4 regions of the Brevibacillus sp. AF8 genome follow, and region 2 is predicted to be linked to each of the others. Evidence: riboswitches for the same ligand, from Rfam matches in the RefSeq annotation. Region 2 holds a riboswitch; each other region holds the start of a gene.
What was found. A riboswitch is a leader RNA that binds a small molecule or an ion and turns the genes downstream of it on or off. The one in region 2 is predicted to bind cyclic di-GMP.
Positions count from the first base shown of each region.

Region 1: it holds a riboswitch for cyclic di-GMP, as region 2 does, so the genes downstream of both, KB186_RS20760 (methyl-accepting chemotaxis protein) here and ggt (gamma-glutamyltransferase) in region 2, are expected to answer to the same signal.
Region 3: it holds a riboswitch for cyclic di-GMP, as region 2 does, so the genes downstream of both, yfmT (benzaldehyde dehydrogenase) here and ggt (gamma-glutamyltransferase) in region 2, are expected to answer to the same signal.
Region 4: it holds a riboswitch for cyclic di-GMP, as region 2 does, so the genes downstream of both, KB186_RS24540 (DUF5317 domain-containing protein) here and ggt (gamma-glutamyltransferase) in region 2, are expected to answer to the same signal.

Region 1 is NZ_JAGQDN010000018.1:32,389-38,039, reverse strand. Features, by position in the region: gene KB186_RS20770 (FAD-binding oxidoreductase) at 1-767, shown strand, start outside; gene KB186_RS20765 (formate--tetrahydrofolate ligase) at 915-2,543, shown strand; cyclic di-GMP riboswitch class I at 2,679-2,779, shown strand; gene KB186_RS20760 (methyl-accepting chemotaxis protein) at 2,852-4,825, shown strand; gene KB186_RS20755 (transporter substrate-binding domain-containing protein) at 4,942-5,651, shown strand, end outside.
Region 2 is NZ_JAGQDN010000010.1:50,548-56,198, forward strand. Features, by position in the region: gene KB186_RS14805 (methyl-accepting chemotaxis protein) at 1-897, opposite strand, end outside; gene ggt (gamma-glutamyltransferase) at 978-2,696, opposite strand; cyclic di-GMP riboswitch class I at 2,879-2,967, opposite strand; gene KB186_RS14815 (SET domain-containing protein) at 3,221-3,838, shown strand; gene KB186_RS14820 (glutamine--tRNA ligase/YqeY domain fusion protein) at 3,918-5,585, shown strand.
Region 3 is NZ_JAGQDN010000023.1:27,031-32,681, forward strand. Features, by position in the region: gene KB186_RS23645 (M14 family metallopeptidase) at 1-448, shown strand, start outside; gene KB186_RS23650 (methyl-accepting chemotaxis protein) at 511-1,392, opposite strand; gene yfmT (benzaldehyde dehydrogenase) at 1,423-2,880, opposite strand; cyclic di-GMP riboswitch class I at 2,966-3,051, opposite strand; gene KB186_RS23660 (methyl-accepting chemotaxis protein) at 3,227-4,162, opposite strand; gene KB186_RS23665 (hypothetical protein) at 4,187-4,942, opposite strand; gene KB186_RS23670 (RsmF rRNA methyltransferase first C-terminal domain-containing protein) at 5,028-5,651, shown strand, end outside.
Region 4 is NZ_JAGQDN010000025.1:31,336-36,986, forward strand. Features, by position in the region: gene KB186_RS24530 (histidine phosphatase family protein) at 12-551, shown strand; gene KB186_RS24535 (HD-GYP domain-containing protein) at 580-1,917, opposite strand; gene KB186_RS24540 (DUF5317 domain-containing protein) at 1,901-2,452, opposite strand; cyclic di-GMP riboswitch class II at 2,708-2,788, opposite strand; gene argF (ornithine carbamoyltransferase) at 2,884-3,855, opposite strand; gene carB (carbamoyl-phosphate synthase (glutamine-hydrolyzing) large subunit) at 3,800-5,651, opposite strand, start outside.

The DNA.
Region 1 (5,651 bases), on a different contig from region 2:
TATTCACAGAGCTGACCTTGCGTGTTTACGGCATCCCTGAGGCGACAACGGCAGCGCGTGCCAGCTTCCCTTCTGTTCAGGATGCTGTCGATACCGTCGTAGATATTCTCGGTGCGGGTATTCAAGTGGCGCGAATCGAGTTGGTTGATGAACGTTCCATCCAACAAGTGAATCTGTACAAGGAAACGAGCTACCCGGAAGCACCGACGCTGTTTATCGAGTTCCATGGCAGTGAACAAGGGCTCGCGTATGATATCGACTTTGCGAAGAGCATCGCCGATGGACATGGCTGCACGCAGTTTCTTTTTGAAACAGATTCGAAGGCGCGGACGCAGCTCTGGGACGCTCGTCATAACCTGGCGTATGCCTTCCTGCACAAATCCCCCGGGAAAAAGCTGATGGTAACAGATGTTTGCTTGCCGATTTCCGAGCTGGCAGGAGCTGTTGTGGACGCCCGGCAAGCCATTGATCGCGCTGGGCTGGATGGAGCGATTGCAGGGCATGTCGGGGATGGGAACTATCACGCTATCCTGATGATCGACCTGAATGACCCCGAAGAAGTGGCGCGTGCCGAGGAAGTAAATGCCCATCTGGTGGAGTACGCATTGAGTCGGGGAGGAACCTGCACAGGCGAACATGGTGTGGGTGTGGGGAAAATCAAATACCAGCGCAAGGAACACGGAGAAGCACTCGACGTCATGCAAGCCATGAAGCAAGTGCTGGACCCAAACGGTATTTTGAATCCGGGGAAAATTTTCGGGAAATAACAGAGGGCCTGCATTCTGAACGTTTGTCGGAATGTGGGCTTTTTCTTTTGCGTAATGTGTCGAAGAGGAGAGGAGAAAGGATGATTATGCAGAATGTAGAAGATTGGTAACTGGTGCATTACATTCTGGTGTGGCAGGGAGGCAAAAATGAAGTCTATTGTTGAAATTGCCAAGATTGCAGGTATCGAAGAACAGTATTTGGAGCTATACGGAAAATATAAAGCCAAATTATCAGATGAGCTATGGGAGCAAGTGAAGGATCGCCCTGATGGCAAACTGATTCTTGTTACAGCGATGAACCCTAACCCGGCGGGAGCAGGTAAGACACTCACGACGATTGGTTTGTCACAAGCATTAAATTATCTCGGGAAGAAAACAATGGCAGCGCTTCGCGAGCCGTCCTTGGGTCCTTGCATGGGGATCAAAGGAGGCGCAACCGGAAGCGGCCAAGCACAAATTCTCCCGGCTGACGAAATTAACCTGCATTTTACAGGGGACATTCATGCGATTACAGCTGCACATAACTTGTTGGCAGCGATGATCGACAATCATATTTTCCACGGCAATCCGCGTGGGCTCAATCCAAAGAAAATCGTCTGGAAACGAGCCATGGACATGAACGACCGTGCACTGCGTAACATCGTGGTTGGTCTGGGTGACGGCAACGGGATGACGCGTGAAGATGGCTTCATGATTACAACCGCTTCGGAAATCATGGCGATCTTATGCCTGAGTGAGAATCTGGCGGACTTGCGCGAGCGATTGAACCAGATCATTATTGGCTACGATTTCGATGATCAGCCTGTACGGGCAGAGGAAATCAACGCGGTCGATGCGATGTGTGTTCTCTTGAAGGAAGCCATCAAGCCCAATCTCGTACAGACAATCGAAGGAACTCCGGTCATCATTCACGGAGGACCTTTTGCCAATATCGCGCATGGGTGCAGCAGCGTGATCGGAACCAAGATGGCTTTGAAGCTGGCAGATTACGTCGTAACAGAGGCTGGCTTTGGTGCCGACCTGGGGGCCGAAAAGTTTTTTGACATCAAGTGCAGAAAAGCAGGTCTGACTCCATCGGCTGCTGTCGTGGTCATTACAGTTCGCTCGTTGAAATACAACGGCGGGGTAAAAGTACCTGATCTGGCAGAGGAGAACTTGTCTGCTCTGGAGAAAGGCTTCGAAAACGTCAAGCGCCATCTGGAAAACCTGCAAAAGTTCGGTGTGCCAGCAGTGGTGGCGATCAATCATTTTGCGACAGATACCCAGGCAGAGGTGGATGCAGTCATTGCGCTGTGCCAAGCGGCCGGAGCCGAAGCGGCGCTGTCCAAAGTATGGGCAGAAGGCGGAGCAGGTGGTGTCGAGCTTGCTGAAAAAGTGACTCGTGCAGCAGAGCGGCCTTCATCCTTCCGATTCTTGTATGAAGATAACCTCAGCATAAAAGACAAGATTGAGACAGTCGTAAAAGAAGTATACGGTGGATCAGGGGTTGTCTTTTCGCCGCTGGCATTAAAAACGATCCAAAAGGTAGAAGAAATGGGCATGTCCCATCTGCCTGTGTGCATGGCGAAAACACCTTACTCCTTTACGGACCGCGCTGATCTGTTGGGAGCACCTGTTGACTTCACGATCCAAGTGAGTGAAGTGCGCATATCAGCAGGAGCTGGTTTTATTGTGGCACTGACCGGTAGCTTGGTTACCATGCCAGGCCTCCCGAAAAAGCCGGCTGCTGAATCGTTATATGTAGACGAGGATGGCCAAGTGATCGGATTAAGCTAGTCAAAAAGTTTGACAAAAAGCTGACAACTGTAAAAGGTTGTCAGCTTTTTTTGTATTTTTGAGGTTTATTATCGGAAAGTTATGGGAAAAGAAAGGTGAGATTGAAAAATGTGAACTTAATTGAAAAACAACAAGGAATGACAAAGGCAAACTTGCTGAAAGGCAGGGACGCAAAGCCACGGGTCTAAGGTCGAGAGTCAAGTGACTTTCGCAGCTAGGACAGCCGGGTTGCCATACCGTAGTCATGATGGGCTGTCGGTGGGCAGTCTTTTTTTTGTTGAAAAAAGAGAAGGGAGAAGGGATTCGGTATGAAAAATAGTTTGAAGAATAAGCTAATTATCGTTTTGTGCCTGCTGTTGTTGATAAGTTTGGGTACGGTTTGCGGTGCAAGCTATTGGAGTGCTTCCAATCTTTTGGCAGACAGTCTGGACAAAGAAGCTGAGTTGTCAGCTAACAATCTCTCGATTCGTATCGATGGTTTCTTTAAAGAAAAAATTGAAATTGTAAGAGCAGTGGGAGGGTTGATGTCGGCTGATCAAAATGCCGAGTATGACCTGAAACTCATTCAAGAGGCCCAAAAGAAAAACCCCGAGTTTGAGACGTTCTTCTTTTCGCATGATTTAAGCGGAAAGAATGTGATCAATTTCAAGGGTGAAGTGACTGATATCTCGGATCGTCCGCACATTAAGGAAGCCAGCAAAGGGGAAGGAAAGGTTGTTGTCTCAGAGCCAGTTGTTTCGAAGCGCACAGGGAATAACATCGTGACCCTTGTCGTTCCATTGATGAAGGACAATCGTCAATACGGTTATATCGGTTCTACGATTCCTATCAATGAGATCCAAAAAAAGGTGTCCGAAGAGAAATTTGGTCAATCAGGCTACGCCTTTTTAGTAAGCAAAACAGGAACATTTATTTATCATCCGAACAGCGAGTTCATTCTGAAGGAATCGATTCTCAATATGGGTATTCTTGAACTTCAGACTGGCTTTGAAGACATCAAGCAAGGGAAGCATGGAATTGCCCAATATAATTACGAGAATACAGAGCGATTTGCTTCGTATGCTCCTACCAATTTGAACTGGGGTATATACATCACTGCACCTGTAGCAGAGCTGCATGCCCCTGTCGATCAACTGTCAGTTCGATTGATGGTTATTTCCCTCATCGTATTGGCAATTGGGGTTGTCCTCGTTTATTTCTTGGCTGTACGCATGGTGAAACCAATTGAGCGTCTGAATCACGCCGTAAATGTAGTGGCGCAGGGCAACTTGAAAGAGACCGTAACGGTTGACGGAAAAGACGAGATTGCGGTTCTGTCCCGTGACTTTAACCAGACGGTATCGCACTTGAAAAATTTGATTGAAGACGTATCACTGTCGTCTGATCAAGTACAGCGTTTTAGTCAGGAAGTATCTGAAGGTATTAAGCAGGCGACAGAAAACATCAACCAAATCGGCTTGTCTATCGCACAGATTTCTGAGGGAGCAGAGGCGCAGGCAGCCAGCTCGCAGGAAGTCGCATTGTCGATGACTGACATGGCAGCAGGCATAGTGAAAATCGCGGAGACGTCTGCACATGTTTCTGAGGCTGCCCAGATAGCAACAGAGCAGGCAGAACAAGGAACTGCTGTGGTAGAGCAGGCAGTTCTCCAGATGGGAAGCATTGGCGAGGGAACATCGAAGGCGACAGTAGCCATTGAACAGCTCAACAATCGCTCCAAAGAAATCGAAGGCATTCTTGATACGATCAGTCAATTGACCTCACAAATTAATTTGCTTGCCTTGAACGCTTCGATTGAGGCGGCACGTGCAGGCGAGCATGGACGTGGATTTGCTGTAGTTGCCGGTGAAGTAAAAAAACTGGCGAACCAATCCGAGGAATCCGCATCCAAAATCGCGATGCTGATCGGGGAAATCCAACAGGATACTCGTCACGCAGTAGAGGTCATGACAGCGGGCAACCAAAACGCACAGCAAGGTATCCAATTGGTCGAAGAGGTTCGCGAAATCTTTGGGCATATTTTGGAATCTTCCCGGAACGTTGCTGCGCACATTTTGGAAGTATCCGCCGCATCTGAACAAATGTCAGCAGGCTCCCAACAGGTGAGTGCTTCTGTAGATGAAATGCATAACATTGCAAAACATGCTTCACTCGACGCGCAAACAGTGGCAAAGGCAACCGAAGAGCAGCTTCAAGCCATCCAGGAAATTGGCCAGTCTGTCGAGCATTTGAATGCAGTGGCAGAAGAATTACAACAAGGAATCGGCAGGTTTACTGTATAAGAAGCAGCTCTACAGGTTGTAAGTCCTCTTCTTTGAAAGGGGGGATGCCATTAGGGGATGATGGAGTTTGTTTCTACTAACTAAATTCATTACCGTTTAACAGGAGGAGAACCCAGATGAAAAAATTCACAAAAACAATCTTGGCGAGCACACTCGCTGCAACTATGCTCATGACATCAGGAACAGGTGCTTTTGCCGCAACAGCGGTTAAGCCTGTCCAAACCGTAGCTGCTGAAGCTGCTAAAAAACCGCAAGCGAAAAAGTTTGAGTCTCGTTTGGACGAAATCATTGCGAGAGGCTATATCCTCGTAGGTACTCCAGGTGACTACAAACCGTTTACATATTTGAATCCGAAAACAAACCAATTCGAAGGTTACGATATCGATGCGATGAAAGAATTCGCAAAAAGCCTGGGAGTAGAGGCGCGTTTTGTTCAAACATCCTGGCCGACACTGATGGACGATCTGTTGGCAAATAAATTCGATATTGCTGTCGGAGGCGTTACCCGCAACACAGACCGCCAGAAAAAAGCACACATGAGCGATCCTTATATTATGTTCGGTAAAGCTCCGCTCATCCGTGCAGAAGACAAGGACAAGTACAAGAGTGTAGCAGACATCAATAAACCAGAGGTGCGCATTGGTGTGAATCCAGGAGGCACCAACGAAAAATTCGTTCGTGAGCACCTGACAAAAGCAACTGTGACTGTTGAACAAAACAACCTCGACATTCCTGGTCTGGTAGCAAGCGGTAAGTACGATGTGATGATCACAGATACGCTGGAAGCGCTTGTATATTCCAAAGCAGACTCCCGCCTGTATGCCGC
Region 2 (5,651 bases):
TGCGATTGCGGTCACGACAGCGACAACAACGATGACAATGATCCTAACCATGGTAGTAACGGATGAAACCGCAGACGTTATGGACTCGACAGGGATATGCAGATACAATCCAAAGTTGGTCTTGGGAATGGGGGAGTAGGTGACAACGTATTCCTTGCCGTTGTCCGAGTAGCTGTATGAGCCCTTTTCCGTTTTTCCTGATTTAAGGATTTCCATTAATGGTTGCGGCAGAGCGGATTCCTCAAGGGGTTTTCCGATCAGATCCTGGGTAGGATGGTACTGAATTTGATCCTTGTTATCAACGAGAATCGGATAACCATCGTTGCCTACTTTCAAATCTTTGAGAAAGGTAGCTGTGAAGTCATCTACATTGACGAGCCCGGTCAAGACACCGAGCTTCTCATTGTTTTTCGTTTTTACAGGGGAAGCGACGATGATAGAGCGATTGCCGGTTGTCTTTGCAACAAGAACATCGGAGAAGCTGGGCTTGTCCTGCATACCGTCTTTGAAGAATTGACGCTCGCCAAGATTGATTCCAACGCTTTTGGGGAACGTATCAGCCGTTACTTTTCCATCGCTTGCGATAAACGTATTCCCGTCATACAGTTTCATTTCCTCGGTAAACTTGCGGATGAATTCGTTTTTTGCCGCGGAATCATCGGATTGAATATCCGAGGTGCGGGCTAAAATTTGAATTTCTGTCATACGCCGGTCCAGATATTGATCCATAGCTATGGCTGTACTGGAAGTAAGGTCAACATAGGATGATTTTTGTTTATCAATCAAAATGGATGAAAAGCTGTTCGTGATAAACAAAGAAACGGCAGTAAGTGGAATGACAGCCACGATGAGAAACCAAAGGATCATTTTGTTCCTGAGCTTGTTGAACAAAAACATAGGTTTTTCCACTCCTAATCCGTGAATGCAAAATAGAAACAGGTAGACTGCTGAGATTTACTCAGCAGTCTGACAAAATATTAATAGCCCATTGCAGCGCCTTCACCGCGAGGGTCAGCACCGCCAAATTTTACATTGGTTTGCGGGTCAATCAGGATTGCGCCGGACTGTCCCATCGCGTCGGTATAAGCTGCTTCCAGCTTTTCGACTGGATGCCCACGTTTAATGAGCTCGTCCAGGACTTCTTGAGGGATGCGGCTTTCCACCTTGAGATTGTTGGAAGCAGATCCCCAGTTGCGTCCATGCAGCCATCTTGGCGCTTCAATTGCGTCTTGCACGCTGAAACCAAAGTCGACAATACGTGTGACGAGAGCGGCTTGCGTTTGCGGCTGTCCTTCTCCCCCTTGTGTTCCGTAAAGGAGATAAGGCTTGTCCCCTTTGAAGAGCATCGCTGGGTTAATTGTGTGGAAGGTGCGTTTGCCTGGTTCCAAGTGATTGATGTGTTTGGAATCCAAAGAGAAATAACTTCCGCGGTTTTGCAAAAGGACACCCGTATCTTTCGCTACGATGCCGGAACCCCAGTCAAAATAGTGACTCTGAATGATGGACACGGCATTTCCATCTTTGTCGACGATCCCGAACCAGGTTGTATCGCCTTTTGGATCAAGCGGTTCTACGGATTTGGCTGCTTGCTTCATATCAATACGCGCAGCTAAATCTTTCCCGTGCTGCTTGGACAACAGCTCATCTACAGGGATATCCGCAAAGGCTGGGTCAGTCAGCCATTTGTCGCGGTCAGCAAAAGCCTGTTTGGTAGCTTCCACAATCGTGTGATAGTAATCGGGTGTTCCTTCACCCATGCTCTTGAGGTCAAAGTTATTCAAAACATTAAGAATGGAGAGTGATGCCATGCCTTGGGAGTTAGGCGGAACGTTGTATGCTTTGTATCCGCGGTAGTCTACCGTAATAGGATCTGCCCAAGTGGAGGTATGCTTTTCAAAATCTTTCAACGTGAGCAATCCGCCGTTGGCTTGCATGTCTGCTACGATTTTTTTAGCAACTTCTCCTTTATAAAAACCGTCAGCGCCTTTTTTTGCAATGATTCGCAAAGTATTGGCAAGGTCCTTTTGTTTGAGAATTTCGCCTGCTGCATAAGGATCGCCGTTGGGCTTCAGGAATGTTTTACGGAATCCATCAAAACGTTGAAGATTCTTCAAGTCATTGTCAGTTGGATCTGTCGCGTATTTTGTCCAATACACTTGGTTGGGGGAGACTGGATATCCGTTCTCAGCGTATCCAATGGCAGGCTCCAGCAGTCTGTTCCATTGAAGCTTGCTGTTGCCCATTTTTTTATGGGCGTAGTTGTACGCCTCCCACCAGCCGGAGACAACTCCAGGGACAGTGTTTGCCGATTCATAACCGCGGGACGGGATTTTTTCGTAGCCTTTGCCTTTGTAATAGTCGATGGTTGCCTTTTCGCCTGCACGACCACTGCCGTTCAGTGCCTTCAGCTCTTTTGTTTTGGCATTGTAGATGAGCCAGAAGTTATCTCCGCCAATGGTTGTGTAATGAGGGTAGACAACAGCTAAGGTGGAAGCGGCTGTAATAGCGGCATCTACTGCATTTCCACCGTCTTCCAATGTCTTCAGGGCCGCAGCCGTAGCCAGATAGTGAGGAGTCGTCACCATTGCGTTCGGTGACATCGATGTTGGACGGTTAGCAGCTTGTGCCCCAGAGAATGTTGATAGCCCGATGACAGCAGTCAGCGCGACGGTCGAGAGTTTCTTCAAGAATGACATTCCTATGAAACCTCCTTCATGATGAATAGATTAACGATTTCATTAAACCGGCTATCCGCTGTTGCCTCACCTCCTTTAAAAGTTAAAAATACACAAACATACAAAAATAGACAAAAATAGACATTGTACGCGCAAAAAAAGACCAATGATATAGGATCATTGGTCTCGTCCTACATCAATACTTCGGTAGCTGGCAAGCGTGTCCGCTGTTGCGGAGGTAGCCCCTGTAGCTTTGCGTCGCCGGATTTCCCCGGGTATGCCGTTTCGATATCAATGGGTGAAACATAAAATGACATGACACAAATAGTGATTCGATCGTTGTGGGAAAATGTTCCTAAAAGTCCGTTTGCCAATAATATAGACTATTTACCATTTGTGGTAAATAAGAAAAAATATTTTAATCCAGAAAAATAGTCAGGAATGCTATAGGAAAGGTTGTTTTTCGCATACATTCACACACCTCCTGGGGCAGAACTGCTTATGATGATAAAAAGGCACATTCGCCAAGGAGTGAAACAAAGACCATGATGCATCCCGATACAGAATTGCGCTATATCAACGATGAGATCGGGTACGGTGTGTTTGCGACAAGGTTTATCCCAAAAGGAACGATTGTATGGGCACAGGATGATTTGGATCAGGTATTGGACCCTGCATTTGTGGAAAGACTTGACTCATTACGAAAACAGGACGTACAAAAATATTCGTTTAAGAACCAGTTCGGAAAGTACATTCTTTGCTGGGATAAGGCAAGGTACGTGAACCACAGCTTTCATGCGAATTGTGTGCCGACCATGTATGATATAGAATTGGCAGCACGGGATATTTTACCGGGCGAAGAGCTGACCGATGATTACGGAACGTTAAATTTGGATGAACCTTTTGATTGTTTGCCCGAGTCTGACACGGAACGCTCCCGCGTAATGCCTGATGATTTGCTTCGGTATTACCCGCAGTGGGATCGGATTGCAGCGGAAGCATTCCAACGTTTCAATCATGTTGAACAGCCTTTGCAACATCTGATTTCCCCGAAGCATCTCGAAACGATTCGTGGAATCACAGAGCAGCGCTTAGCCATTGATTCTGTCGTTCACCTGTATTGCAGGTCACAATGGCAAACGAGGCAGCAATGGGAGACGTGAGCGGGTCGGTCAACGACCCGATTTTGTTGAACTCTGGGTAGAGAATCAGTATTATGGAATGTAAAGGTGAAGTGAAAGGTTGATTTCATTGGAAAACAAGGTAGCGGCATCCAATTTTATCCGCAATATCATGATTGATGACTTGCAAGAGGGCAAAGTAAAGGAAATCATTACCCGCTTTCCCCCAGAACCGAACGGGTATCTCCATATTGGACATGCAAAAGCGATCTGCCTCAACTTTGAGTTGGCTCGAGAATTCTCCGGCAAGGCCAACCTGCGTTTTGACGATACGAACCCGGTGAAGGAAGACATCGAATACGTAGAGGCCATCAAAAGGGACGTTCAATGGCTTGGCTTCGAATGGGACGGGTTGTTTTTTGCATCTGATTACTTTGAAGAGATGTACAACCGTGCGGTGCTGTTGATTAAAAAAGGTCTGGCTTACGTAGACGATCTTTCTCCAGAAGATATGCGGAAAATGCGCGGAACATGGACAGAGCCAGGCACAGATAGTCCGTTCCGCAGCCGGTCAGTGGAGGAAAACCTGGATCTGTTTGCACGTATGCGCCAAGGGGAATTCAAGGACGGAGAAAAGGTGCTGCGTGCGAAAATCGACATGGCTTCTCAAAACTTCAACATGCGTGATCCGGTTCTGTATCGGATCTCCCATGCAACGCATCACAACACAGGCGACAAATGGTGCATCTACCCGATGTACGACTTCGCTCATCCGTTGGAGGATGCCATTGAGGGCGTGACACATTCTCTGTGCTCACTGGAATTCGAAGATCATCGCCCGTTGTACGATTGGGTAGTCCGCGAGTGCGAAATGGAGAATGTGCCTCACCAGTACGAATTTGCTCGCTTGAACCTGACGAACACCGTTATGAGTAAACGCAAGCTGAAACAGCTTGTCGATGAGAATGTAGTAGACGGCTGGGATGACCCGCGCATGCCAACCATCGCAGGCTTCCGTCGTCGCGGCTATACACCGGAAGCAATTCGTACATTCGCCCGTGAAGTAGGGGTAGCGCGCGCGAACAGCACCGTTGACGAGAAAATGCTGGAGTACTTCATCCGCGAGGATTTGAAACTGAAGGCACCACGTACGATGGCTGTATTGAATCCATTGAAGGTCGTCATCACGAACTATCCGGAAGGACAAGTCGAGATGCTCGAAGCGGAGATCAATCCAGAGAACCCAGAGATGGGCAATCGTCAAATTCCGTTCTCCCGCGAAATCTACATTGAGCAGGACGATTTCATGGAAAACCCGCCGAGCAAGTATTTCCGCCTGTTCCCGGGAAATGAAGTGCGTCTGAAGCACGCGTACTTTATTAAATGCAATGACGTCGTGAAGGATGCAGACGGCAACGTGATCGAGATCCATTGCACCTATGACCCTGAGACGAAGAGCGGCAGTGGTTTTACTGGTCGCAAGGTAAAAGGGACGATCCACTGGGTGGATGCGACCAATGCGGTTCCTGCTGAATTCCGTTTGTACGAGCCATTGATTATGGATGATGAAGATGCAGAGGGTACATTCCTCGACAACGTTAACCCGAATTCATTGGAAGTGCTGCAAGGCTATGTGGAGCCAAATATGAAAGAAACCAAGCCACAAGACAAGTATCAATTTTTCCGTCATGGCTATTTCAATGTCGATCCGAAGCATACGACTGATGATAAGCTCGTATTCAACCGGATTGTATCGTTGAAGAGTTCCTTTGAACTGCCAAAAGCATAGGAAATACTCATATAAATCAAGCGCTGCTGTGCATGGAGATCCCGTGTGCAGCAACGCTTTTTTCTT
Region 3 (5,651 bases), on a different contig from region 2:
TACCCCCATCGACTGGGTAAGCTCCACGGATGCCTATCCCATACTCGAACGCGAGCGCCCCACTGCCTACCTCATGCCTCCTGGCTACCATGACGTCGCGACCAAGCTGGAATTGCTCGGTGTTTCGGTAAGCAAGCTATCAAAAGAAACGACCATAGCGGTAGAAAGCTACACCATTTTGGAAAACAAGGTGAATACGATTTACGAGAATGGGCATTTCACCAACCAAGTGACTGCAAATGTAACAGAAACAACGAAAACCTTTCCTGCGGGTAGTTACGTGTTCAGCATGGCCCAGCCAAACGCGAACTTCATTGCGTTAGCCCTGGAACCGGAATCAGTGGACAGCTACGTCACGTTTAACTTCTTGCCCGTTGAAAAGGGCGATGAAGTCCCGGTGTATCGCTATATGCTGGAGCAACCGCTACCCACCACACAAAAGAATTAAAGGAAAAATTCCCCTCTCTAAAGTTAGACTCCTGAGAGGGGAATTTTGTTACATGTATGGGCTTACTTTATTTCAAACACTTCTTGGGCAAGCCCTGCCAGCTTTTGCGTATTGCCGCTCACTTCGACCATCGTCGCGGAAATTTCCTCTGTAGCGGCTGCCTGACTCTCCATGGTTTGATTGATCAGTTCAATCGAGTTTTGCAGAAGGGTTATCAAATCCCGGATGGAATCCGTGGTTTGCTTGATTTTGTCTGCATTCGCCCTGGAATCAGTCGCCATATTGCGAACCTCATTCGCAACGACAGCGAACCCACGCCCTGCATCTCCTACTCGCGCAGCCTCAATGCTCGCATTTAGTCCCAAAATGTTACTTTGATCAGCGATTTTTTTCACAGCGAGTGTAATTTGCTCGATCTCGGTCGTACTTTGGCTGACATCATTGGCTTGCTCTGAGATCGCCTTCATTTGCTCGTTCAAATTCCCGATCTGCACGGCCATCTCGTGTGTGGTGGCACTCACCTGCTCGACGACACTCGAGAGATTTGCAGCGATTTCATACAGCTCATTGGCTCGCTCCATACTCGAACCAATGCCGACACCGCCAATGACTTTTCCCGTGTGATCATGCAGGGGAATCGCCCGTGCGACGAGAGGGAAACCAAACAATTCCTTGGGGACCATCATCGCCTGCTTGGTGTTTTTTCGAATCGCGTTGGTGATCACATCTCCTTCCTGGAGTGGATCACCAGGCTTGACTTGCAGTGCAAATGTTTGGGCAGGTACATTGCACAATAGCTTTTCCGTGTCGTAGACCCCAATGGTAATGTCATCGGAGAGCAAATCATTTAAATAGGGGGCAACCTTGATGAAAGCCTCAAGCAGTTCTGCGTTTTTCCCCTTTTCGGAAGCTTCTGTTTCGTTCCATTCTTCGTATCCGTTCATGACCCTCTTCACCTCTATATTTTGCTGGCATTAGTACGGAAATTGACGCTTCTTGTGCTGAACCGAAATCCATTTCAGCGTAGTAAACTCTTCTAAGCTCCATTGACCATTCAATCGTCCCAACCCGGAGTGCTTTTCACCGCCGAACGCCACGATTGGCTCGTCATTGATCGTTCCATCGTTGATGTGAATCATGCCGGTCTCAATGCGCTTGGCCATCTCGGCACCTCTCTCCAGATCGCCGGTGTGAATTGCCCCGGACAACCCAAATGGTGTCTCGTTCGCCATGCGAATCGCTTCTTCCTCGGAAGCAAACGACATGATGCAAACAGCCGGACCAAACAGCTCTTTGGATGCAATCGACATGTCTGTGGTCACTCCTGTCAAAACAATCGGCTCGACCACGTTTCCTTTTACTTCCCCTTTCAGTGCAGGAACGGCTCCTTCGCGTATCGCCTCATCGATCGTTGCCATCAGATTGGCGACTTGCCGTTGATTGATGAGTGGACCGATTACCGTGTCAGGATCATTCGGGTCGCCTACCTTGAGTCCAGATACTTTTTCCACGTACAAATCGAGGAATTTATCGTATACATCTTGGTGAACCAGAACCCGGTTAGCTGACATGCAAATCTGACCTTGGTGGGTAAAACGGCTGAATACTGCTGCATTGACGGCATACTGGAGATCCGCATCCTCCAAAACGATCAGCGCACTATTGCCGCCCAGCTCCAAAATCGCCTTTTTGAAATGCTTCGCTGCCACCTGCGCGATATGGCTCCCAACTTGGCTAGACCCTGTAAACGAAAGGATGCGCGGAATCGGGTGGGAGACAAAACCATCGCCAATTTCAGCGATATCCGTCACTACGACGTTAACCAAGCCTTTGGGCAGACCTACTTCTTCAAAAATTTTCGCGATGAGAGTCCCACCCGTGATTGGCGTGTGCTCATGCGGTTTGAGGACGACACCGTTGCCCGCGCCAAGAGCTGGAGCCACAGACTTCATCGACAGATAGAAGGGGAAGTTGAACGGACTGATGACGCCGACAACTCCTGCGGGAATCCGATACAAGCGGTTTTCTTTTCCGTCTACGGGAGAAGGCAGAATTTTTCCTTCCATCCGCACTGGGAAGGTAGCCGCCTCGCGAATAATATCCTTCACAAGCCCGATCTCAAAAAACGCCTTCAATCGGGTTCCGCCCAATTCACGAATGATGATATGAATGATTTCTTCTTCATGCTCTTCGATATAGTGAACAGCACGCTCCAACATTCGGGATTTGGTATAAGCATTCACTTCGTCCCACTCTTTTTTCGCGTGGGCTGCCGCCTTGTAAGCCGCGTCGATATCCTCCAGATTTGCCATTTTGAATTCTGCGATGACTTCCCCATTGTAAGGGTTGATATCTTGCAATGTCTTCGCGCCCAGCCCGTCGCGCCACTCCCCATTGATGTACTGCTTGTCCAATGTTTGCAGGATTGACATGCTACAACCTCTCCCTTTTGTAAAGGTAATTGGCCCCTTTCGCATGAAAGGAGCCCTAAAACTAAAACAGTAAAATACACTGCTCGTTGGCAACCCGGCTGCCATCGTAACGTGTACATTAGGCCCGTGGCTTTGCGTCCCCACTTTTCAATGGGTTTGCCCATTCATAGCGAATGCCGATATGATGTTGTCGAAAAAAGGAAAGATATGGAGAATGATACTTTGATTATAGTACTCTATTCCTAATAGTCAAACGAAAACATGTAAATATTTCGTGAAAGGAAGTAACAAATATCAAAAAGCCCGCATCGCTTGGATACGGACTCCTGGTTCTTCTTCCTTATGCTCACAATAACGATTTGACATTCTTTACGCTCGTCGCGAGCATTTGCTCCGTCGCGTTGGCGTCCCTTATGTGCTTGGTCAAGCCTTCATTCAGCTCGTCCAGCAAACCCTTTGCATCACTTACCTGCTGGGACACATCATCAGCAAATCGCTTTTGATGCGCGATGATTTCCATCACACCCGACACTTCGACGTTCAGTACCTGGAAAGCGTTCACGATCTGATCTGTCTTCTGTGCAGCATCCTTGCTGATAGAAAGTCCATTTTTGATTGCACTGCTGCTTTTTTCACTGTTAGACAATGCTTCTTTTGTTTCTTCCTGAATCTTGCCAATCAATTCTGCAATCGTCTTGGTCGAGTTCGCTGTCATCTCGGCCAGCTTCCGTACCTCATCCGCTACGACGGCGAAGCCTCGGCCTTGTTCACCTGCACGTGCCGCTTCTATCGCTGCATTCAGGGCGAGAAGGTTGGTCTGATTCGCAATGTCGCTGATCACCTTGACGATGCTCGTAATTTCCGAAGAGCTCTCTTCCAAGCGGCTCATGGACTTGGACGTATGGACCGATTCTTTGTCGAGCAGGCTCATGACCTGCACAACGTCCGTCATCGCCTTCTTGCCTTCATCTGCACACGCTACCGATTGTTTACAGATGTCTGTCAGGCGCTCTCCTCGAACCGACAACTGGCTCGCAGATTCATCATCCCGCTCGTTAATGGCCTGGATATTATCTACGACACGCTTCATCCTTGTCACCAGTCGCACCATTTGATCGGATTCGGCGTTTATCGCCTGGTTTGAACTGAGGATCGCACCCATCTGTTCGTAAAGATCGCGAAGCTCATGTTTCCAAGCGTCTTGCTGTCCTGTCATTGTGGTTGTGGCTGTCGTCGCTGCTGTCTCTTTTTCTGCCAGGCCTTTGTCTTTTTTCCAAAACATCCGCTTCCCTCTCCTCTGTACCCATCAATTGTCACCTCGGCGGCTATATACGCGGGACTCGATTATTCCCGGATGTTGTTTCGCCAAGCTCAGCAAGTTTTCCAAGAAATAATAGTGACCCTCCAAGAGCTCCACGTCTTTACGCTCAAAATGCTTCGCCTGCAAATACTGCTGCATTTCCAAAGCATAGCGCTCCAGTTTATCGTGAAAATCGTTGGCACGAAGCATTTGCTCCACTTCTGGATATTCCGTTTTCAGGCGACTTAGCTCGCTGTATACACGCCCACCCTCCAGAATCATCTGGTAGGCCGTACGCTCAAGCGTAGCTGTCGTAGCTGCCTCCTGCTCCTCACGCTCCTCGCGCAAAGCTGCCAAGTACGTGATAAAATGGTAGACAGTTAAAAACAATGGTCCTAAAAATAGAATGATCCCTGCCTTGTACACATGCTGATTGGACAAATTGCTGATGAGCAGGAACAAGTGAAACAAGATCGCACCCAACCATACATAGATGATGATTTGGTGATTGATCTTCCCTGCCTTTTGGTGGCGTGAAAAGGCAAAGGTAAGTCCGAGCAGATAAAAGGCAAGCAATGTAAAGCTGGCAGAAAACAAAGCCATCTCCATATCGATCAGCCAATCTGCGTCGGCGGGTATTTCGATAAAGAATTCAAAAGCGAGCACCAGCAGTGAGAACAGCAACCCCATGATCCAAAACCGGCTTACTTCCGAGTCATTCCTCCGCCGGGAGCGGTAGCGTTTTACACGGGATCCTTCCATAATGCTCTCACCTCATTCTCTATGATTCGCCATGATTCTATCTTTTCCTTTCACATGGGGCCAAAATCTGACATCGGAGGCTGTTATGACAAAAAATTTACCGACACCATTTACCGAGCGCATGCAAACCTTGCTCGGGCACGATTTCGAGGCATTCGTTTCCTCCTATGATCAGCCTGTAACACACGGCTTACGGGTCAATCCGTTGAAGGTAGGGCGTGACGTTTTTTTGAAAATCTCGCCGTTTGCTCTGGAAGCAGTCCCTTGGTGCGAAAACGGATTTCACTACAAAGAGCCAGCTCGTCCCGGCAAGCATCCTTTTCACTCCGCCGGCATGTACTATTTACAGGAGCCAAGCGCGATGTCCGCTGCCGAAACACTCGGTGCCCAACCTGGTGAGCGCATCCTTGACCTATGTGCAGCGCCAGGAGGGAAATCGACGCAGCTTGCAGCGTTTTTGCGTGGACAAGGAATGCTTGTGGCAAACGAGATCCATCCTGTTCGAGCAAAAGCCTTGTCAGAAAATCTGGAGCGCTGCGGCGTTACCAATGCCGTCGTGACCAACGAAACGCCTGAACGTTTGCAAGAGCGATTCCCCCAGTTTTTTGACCGAATTTTGGTAGATGCTCCATGCTCTGGCGAAGGAATGTTCCGCAAGCTACCCGAAGCAATCGAAGACTGGAGTCCTGCAAAAGTAATGGAATGCCAT
Region 4 (5,651 bases), on a different contig from region 2:
TTGGAGGGATTATGAAAACAATTTATTTGGTCCGTCATTGTCAGGCTGCTGGCCAAGAACCCGATGCCCAGCTCACGGAAAAGGGAGAAGTACAAGCTCGGGAGCTTGCCACCTTCTTCGCAGGTTCCCCCGTTGATCGAATCATTTCGAGTCCGTATCATCGGGCGGTTGCCACCATCCAACCACTTGCACAGGAACGCGGAATCGTGATTGAAGAAGATACCCGTTTGGTCGAGCGCGTTCTTAGCGGAGTACCACGTGAGGATTGGTTCGAGCGACTGCGCGATACGTTCGATGATCTGACTCTTGAATTCGAAGGTGGCGAATCCAGTCTTACTGCTATAAATCGGGCAAATTCGTTGCTCACTGAGATTTTGGCAGACGAGCATAAAGATATTGTGCTTGTCAGCCACGGATGCCTGCTGGCCTTGCTCATGAAATCAATAGATGACCGCTTTGGCTTTCACGATTGGGAGAAATTAAGCAATCCAGATGTCTTCAAACTTACCTGCCATTTAGAATCCAGAGAGATCGTCCGCATATGGTCGTAAACGAATAAAAACAGTTACAAGGGGCAGCTCATCTGATTGCCTCCTGTAACTGTTTTTGTGGGATGGACTCTATTCCGATAATGCTCTGTAATTCTTCGCACGGCAGTCGCTGAACGATTCTGATAAAATGCTCCGCCAATATCGGATCAAATTGGGTACCAGAACCCCGTCTGATTTCTTGAAGCGCTTCCTCCACGGGCAATCCTTTTCGATAAGGCCTGTCCGCAACCATCGCATCGAAAGCATCAGAAATGGCTAAAATTCTCGCCATCAGCGGAATCTCATCCCCGGCTAAACCATCCGGATATCCCCTGCCATCTATACGCTCATGATGGGAGCGAATCGCAGGAAGCAATTCATTGAACATCCCTGCTTGCAAAATGATCTCGTAGCCAATGACCGTGTGCTGCTTGATCTTGTCATACTCTTCGGGAGTGAGCTTTCCTTTTTTATTAAGAATTTCGTCTTCGATACCGATTTTTCCAATGTCGTGCAGGATTCCCCCGATATAAACATCCTCCACTTTTCGTTCGGCCAAACCAATATCTCTCGCAATTTCTCTTCCCCAGTAAGCTACACGCTGAGAATGTCCACTTGTGTATCGATCTCGTGCGTCAATGGAAGCAGCCATCGTCGTTAAGAAGTTGTGATTGAATGATTTGACCTCTTCTACTTTTTGCTGAAGCCTTTGAAGATTGTCATAGTAATGATGAAATACGTAGCTGATCGTAATAAACGCAATCATCATAGGAATTAGTGTTAACGGACCATATAACTCTACTAATCGTGAACCTACCCCGGCAAGAATCAAAAGCAACAAGTAAGTCGAGGTAAAGCCTTTTGCCATCATCTTTACGGTTCGCGCCCAGGTCATTTGATGAAAATAGGAGATACCCAATCCACATAAAGTCAGGTTCACAAACCAATACACAACAGCCAAAAACAAATCGCTAATAATGGGAGAAACAGTTCCAAAGCCCTCGATCCAATCCTTCAAAAACGCTACTGTCCATATAGTCATTAACAATTGCCCAATGTTAATAATTGCTTTTAGCGGATTGAACCTTACCAGGAAAGCAATGATTAAAGATTCAATAACAGCAGCCCATACTCCGACCCAAACTCCGTACAACAAGATACCCGAAAAGATGACAGCATTGTTCACTGTTAAAATCGTATTAGATATACGCACGGGAGCAAAACAGGAAAAAATGGTCAGGAGGGTGTAGGTAGATATTACCCCCCAATGCTCACGAGCAGCCCATTCCGATGAAGATGTGTAAAAAATATAGATTGCTGCAATGACAAAGCCAACCTTGACAACAATCCCTTTTATCCAAACCGCAAAATCAGTTTTTTGTCGCATAACTTTTACCTTCGCGAAGTTGTAGTAATGAAATCGGTTTATTCATCAATCGCTGAACAAGTAAAAAGGCACCTAACATAATAAAAATATCGCCGATGCTAATAATCCGAGGAATGAAAGATGGCATGTAAATGACATCCGTCAAAAACGGAAAATTTGAACTTTCCGTCAATACACTATGCTTGAAATTCGTTCCGTTTATAACTGGCTCTAAATCATAAGGGAGCTTTGCTGCTTGAACTAAATCGATTGGCATTTTTCCATTGTTAGACCAAATTGCAATCGCATTCAGAAACCAGCCGATTAAAAAAATCCGCATATCTTCAAATTCTCGATTAAAAACGAGGAAGGCCAAAATAAACACATACGCGATCGATATGAAAATGCCACCGATCGTAGGGAAGAAGGCTGCACAAGCCTGCAGCAATATGGTAACGATAAGAAGTTTCTTTTGGTTGAACTTAGGTAATTCTTTGATTCTTCCCCCTCGCAGCAATGCTACGAGAAAAGATAGGGCAATTACATCCAATAGCATGTTGTTTCCTCCAAGCTTGAAGAAAAAACACCACTCAGCCAAGCGGTGTTTGTTTCTCCAATACGCTTATTTATCCAATATGGAAGTTTGCAGAAGTAGCTGCTACGATTGCTACCACCATCATAATTGCCGCGAACCATTTTTTCATTTTCTTTTCCCCCCTTTAGGCATAGTGGAGAAAGCTGGCTTCGCTACTGTCCGTGATGCAGAGGCCAAGCGACCAAGTACAGCCCCTGCTCCCCTTTCCTTTTCCATTACGAAAAAGGTTGGATTCGCTACTGGCTCCATACGGACCAAGCGACCAGATACAGTCCGTACTTCTTCGCTTCTTTCCTACCTTTATTTTACACATAAGTGACAAAATTCGGCAATCATAGATTCATAGTCTATTGGATTTAATTCCGGCTAGTTCTATTTAACTAGAACTATGTTCACACCAGCGCCGCCAAAATCGCCTTTTGTGCGTGCAATCTATTTTCAGCCTGATCAAAAATGACAGAGCGCGATCCTTCGATAACCCCGGTCGTCACTTCCTCCCCACGATGTGCAGGCAAGCAGTGCAAGAAGAGATAATCACGATCTGCCGCTGCTACCAATTTTTCATTCACTTGATAGTCGGCAAATGCTTTCAATCGTACCTCATTTTCTTCTTCAAAACCCATACTAGTCCAAACGTCCGTGTATACAGCATCTGCCCCCATGACAGCCTCTATCGGATCGGTGGTCACCATCATTTTTCCACCGCTTTGTTTCGCGTACCCCGTAGCTTTTGCGACAATGGTTGCATCCATTTCGTAGCCTACCGGAGTTGCTACCCGCACATCCAGACCTAGCAGAGCTGCGCCCAGCACCAGTGAATTCGCCACGTTGTTTCCGTCTCCTACATAAGCGAGCTTGACTCCTTTCAGCTTGCCTTTATGCTCCCAGATCGTCAGCAGATCAGCCAAAGCCTGACAAGGATGGTACAGATCGGTCAAGCCATTGATAATAGGAATCGACGCGTGCTCGGCAAGCTCTTCTACATAGGAGTGGGAAAAGGTGCGAATCATGATGGCATCCACGTACCGAGAGAGAACTTTTGCTGTGTCGCTGATCGGCTCCCCACGTCCGAGCTGGAGCTCTTTTCCGCTCATGAACATTCCCAAGCCGCCCAACTGATGCATCCCTACTTCAAAGGAGACGCGGGTGCGGGTTGAAGCCTTGTCAAAGATCATCCCCAACGTCTTGCCTTGCAAAGGCTGGAATGGCTGTCCCAGCTTTTGCAATTGCTTGACGTGAGCAGACAGATGGAGCAGCTCCATCAATTCTTCTCCATTGAATTCATCGACGCGCAAGAAATCTTTTCCTTTATGCTTTTGTAACGGCAAGTTTTGAAAGTGTTCCAATATCTTCACTGGCTGCATGCGAGCCACCTCTTTTCTTCATAATAGACTTCACGTATAACTCGAACGTATCGACAGCGGAGAACAATGGCACACCTTGTTGTACCATCCGGCTTCGCAGAGCAAATCCGGTCCGGCCATGACGATTGCCTTTCGTCGCAGTAACGAGTGCAAAGGCCGCTTGTTCCTCTTGCAACAGATCGATCCACGCTGCTTCATCTGCAACGATATGCTTCACGACAATTCCTTCGTTTTTCAGCCACTCGGCCGTTCCCGGAGTCGCCGCCAGATTGGCACCGTCAGCTTGTATTTGTCCGATTGACTCTCTCACGCCGCCCTGCTTATCTCCATCTGCCAAAGAAATCATGACCAACTGACCTTTTTGCCAGTCGCCGTACAAATTGTCTTTGAAAGCAAAGGCTTTGCCTGCAGCCTCTTCAAAAGAATGACCCAAGCCGAGAACTTCGCCCGTCGATTTCATCTCTGGACCTAGTACCGGGTCTACGCCGTTCAACTTGATCGTGGAGAAAACTGGCGCCTTGACGACGGCAAACGGAATCTCTGGCAAAAGCCCTGTACCGTAGCCCATCTCCGACAGCTTCTCACCCAATTGTGCACGAACCGCCAATTGAACCATCGGGATACCAGTCACTTTGCTCGTAATCGGTACTGTCCGTGAAGCACGAGGATTTACCTCCAGTACATAAACCGTTTCGCCATCAATGACGAACTGAATATTGATTAACCCGACCGCTTCCATTTCCTTCGCGATTGCTTCTGTATAGCTCGCGATTTTGTGCTTGATGTCATCCGTCAGCTGAGGAGCCGGGAACAAGGCTACACTGTCGCCTGAGTGGATGCCCGCTCTCTCCACATGCTGGAAGATCCCTGGGATGATGACAGAATGTCCGTCGCATACCGCATCTACTTCTGCTTCCTTGCCTGGAACGTATTTATCCACGAGGAGTGGGAAAAACATGCTCATGTCCGGATGGCTCAACCAGTCGTGAATGGTAGCCTGCAGCTCGTCGATATTGTGGACAACGACCATACCTTGCCCGCCGATGACATACGAAGGTCGCATCAAAACAGGGAAGCCGATTTCCTCCGCGATCGCGGTTGCATCCTCCAAGGACGATACTCCTTTTCCGGGAATATGCGGAATGTCCAGCTTGCGCAGCATGGCGTAGAACAGCTCGCGGTCCTCCGCGCGTTCAATGGCTGTAAGCGATGTCCCCATTACTTTCAGCCCCGCATGCTCCAGCTTGGCTGCCAAATTGATCGCGGTTTGACCACCGAACTGAACCATGACGCCCTCCACCTGTTCGCGCTCTGCGATATGGAGCACGTCTTCTACGTGAAGCGGTTCAAAATACAGATGGTCGGCTGTTTCATAGTCAGTGCTGACCGTCTCTGGGTTGTTGTTCACAACGACTGCCGCAATACCCCTTGCCTGAAGCGCTTTGGCTGCATGCACGGAGCAATAGTCAAACTCGATTCCTTGACCAATTCGAATGGGACCTGAGCCAAGGACCAGTACTTTGCGGCCAGACAGTGACTCAACCTCATCTACTCCTTGCCAATCCGAATAGTAGTAAGGGGTTTGGGCATCAAATTCTGCCGCACAAGTATCCACAATTTTATAAGTAGGCGTAATGCCAGATTCTTGACGAAGTGATTTGATTTCGGCAGGTGTAGCGCCAACCAGTGAAGCAATGGTTTCATCGGCAAACCCGCGACGCTTTGCTTCCAACAACAGCTCTGGGGTCAATGTTTTGCTATCGTGGCAAGACAGCTCTACTTCCAAGTCCACGATT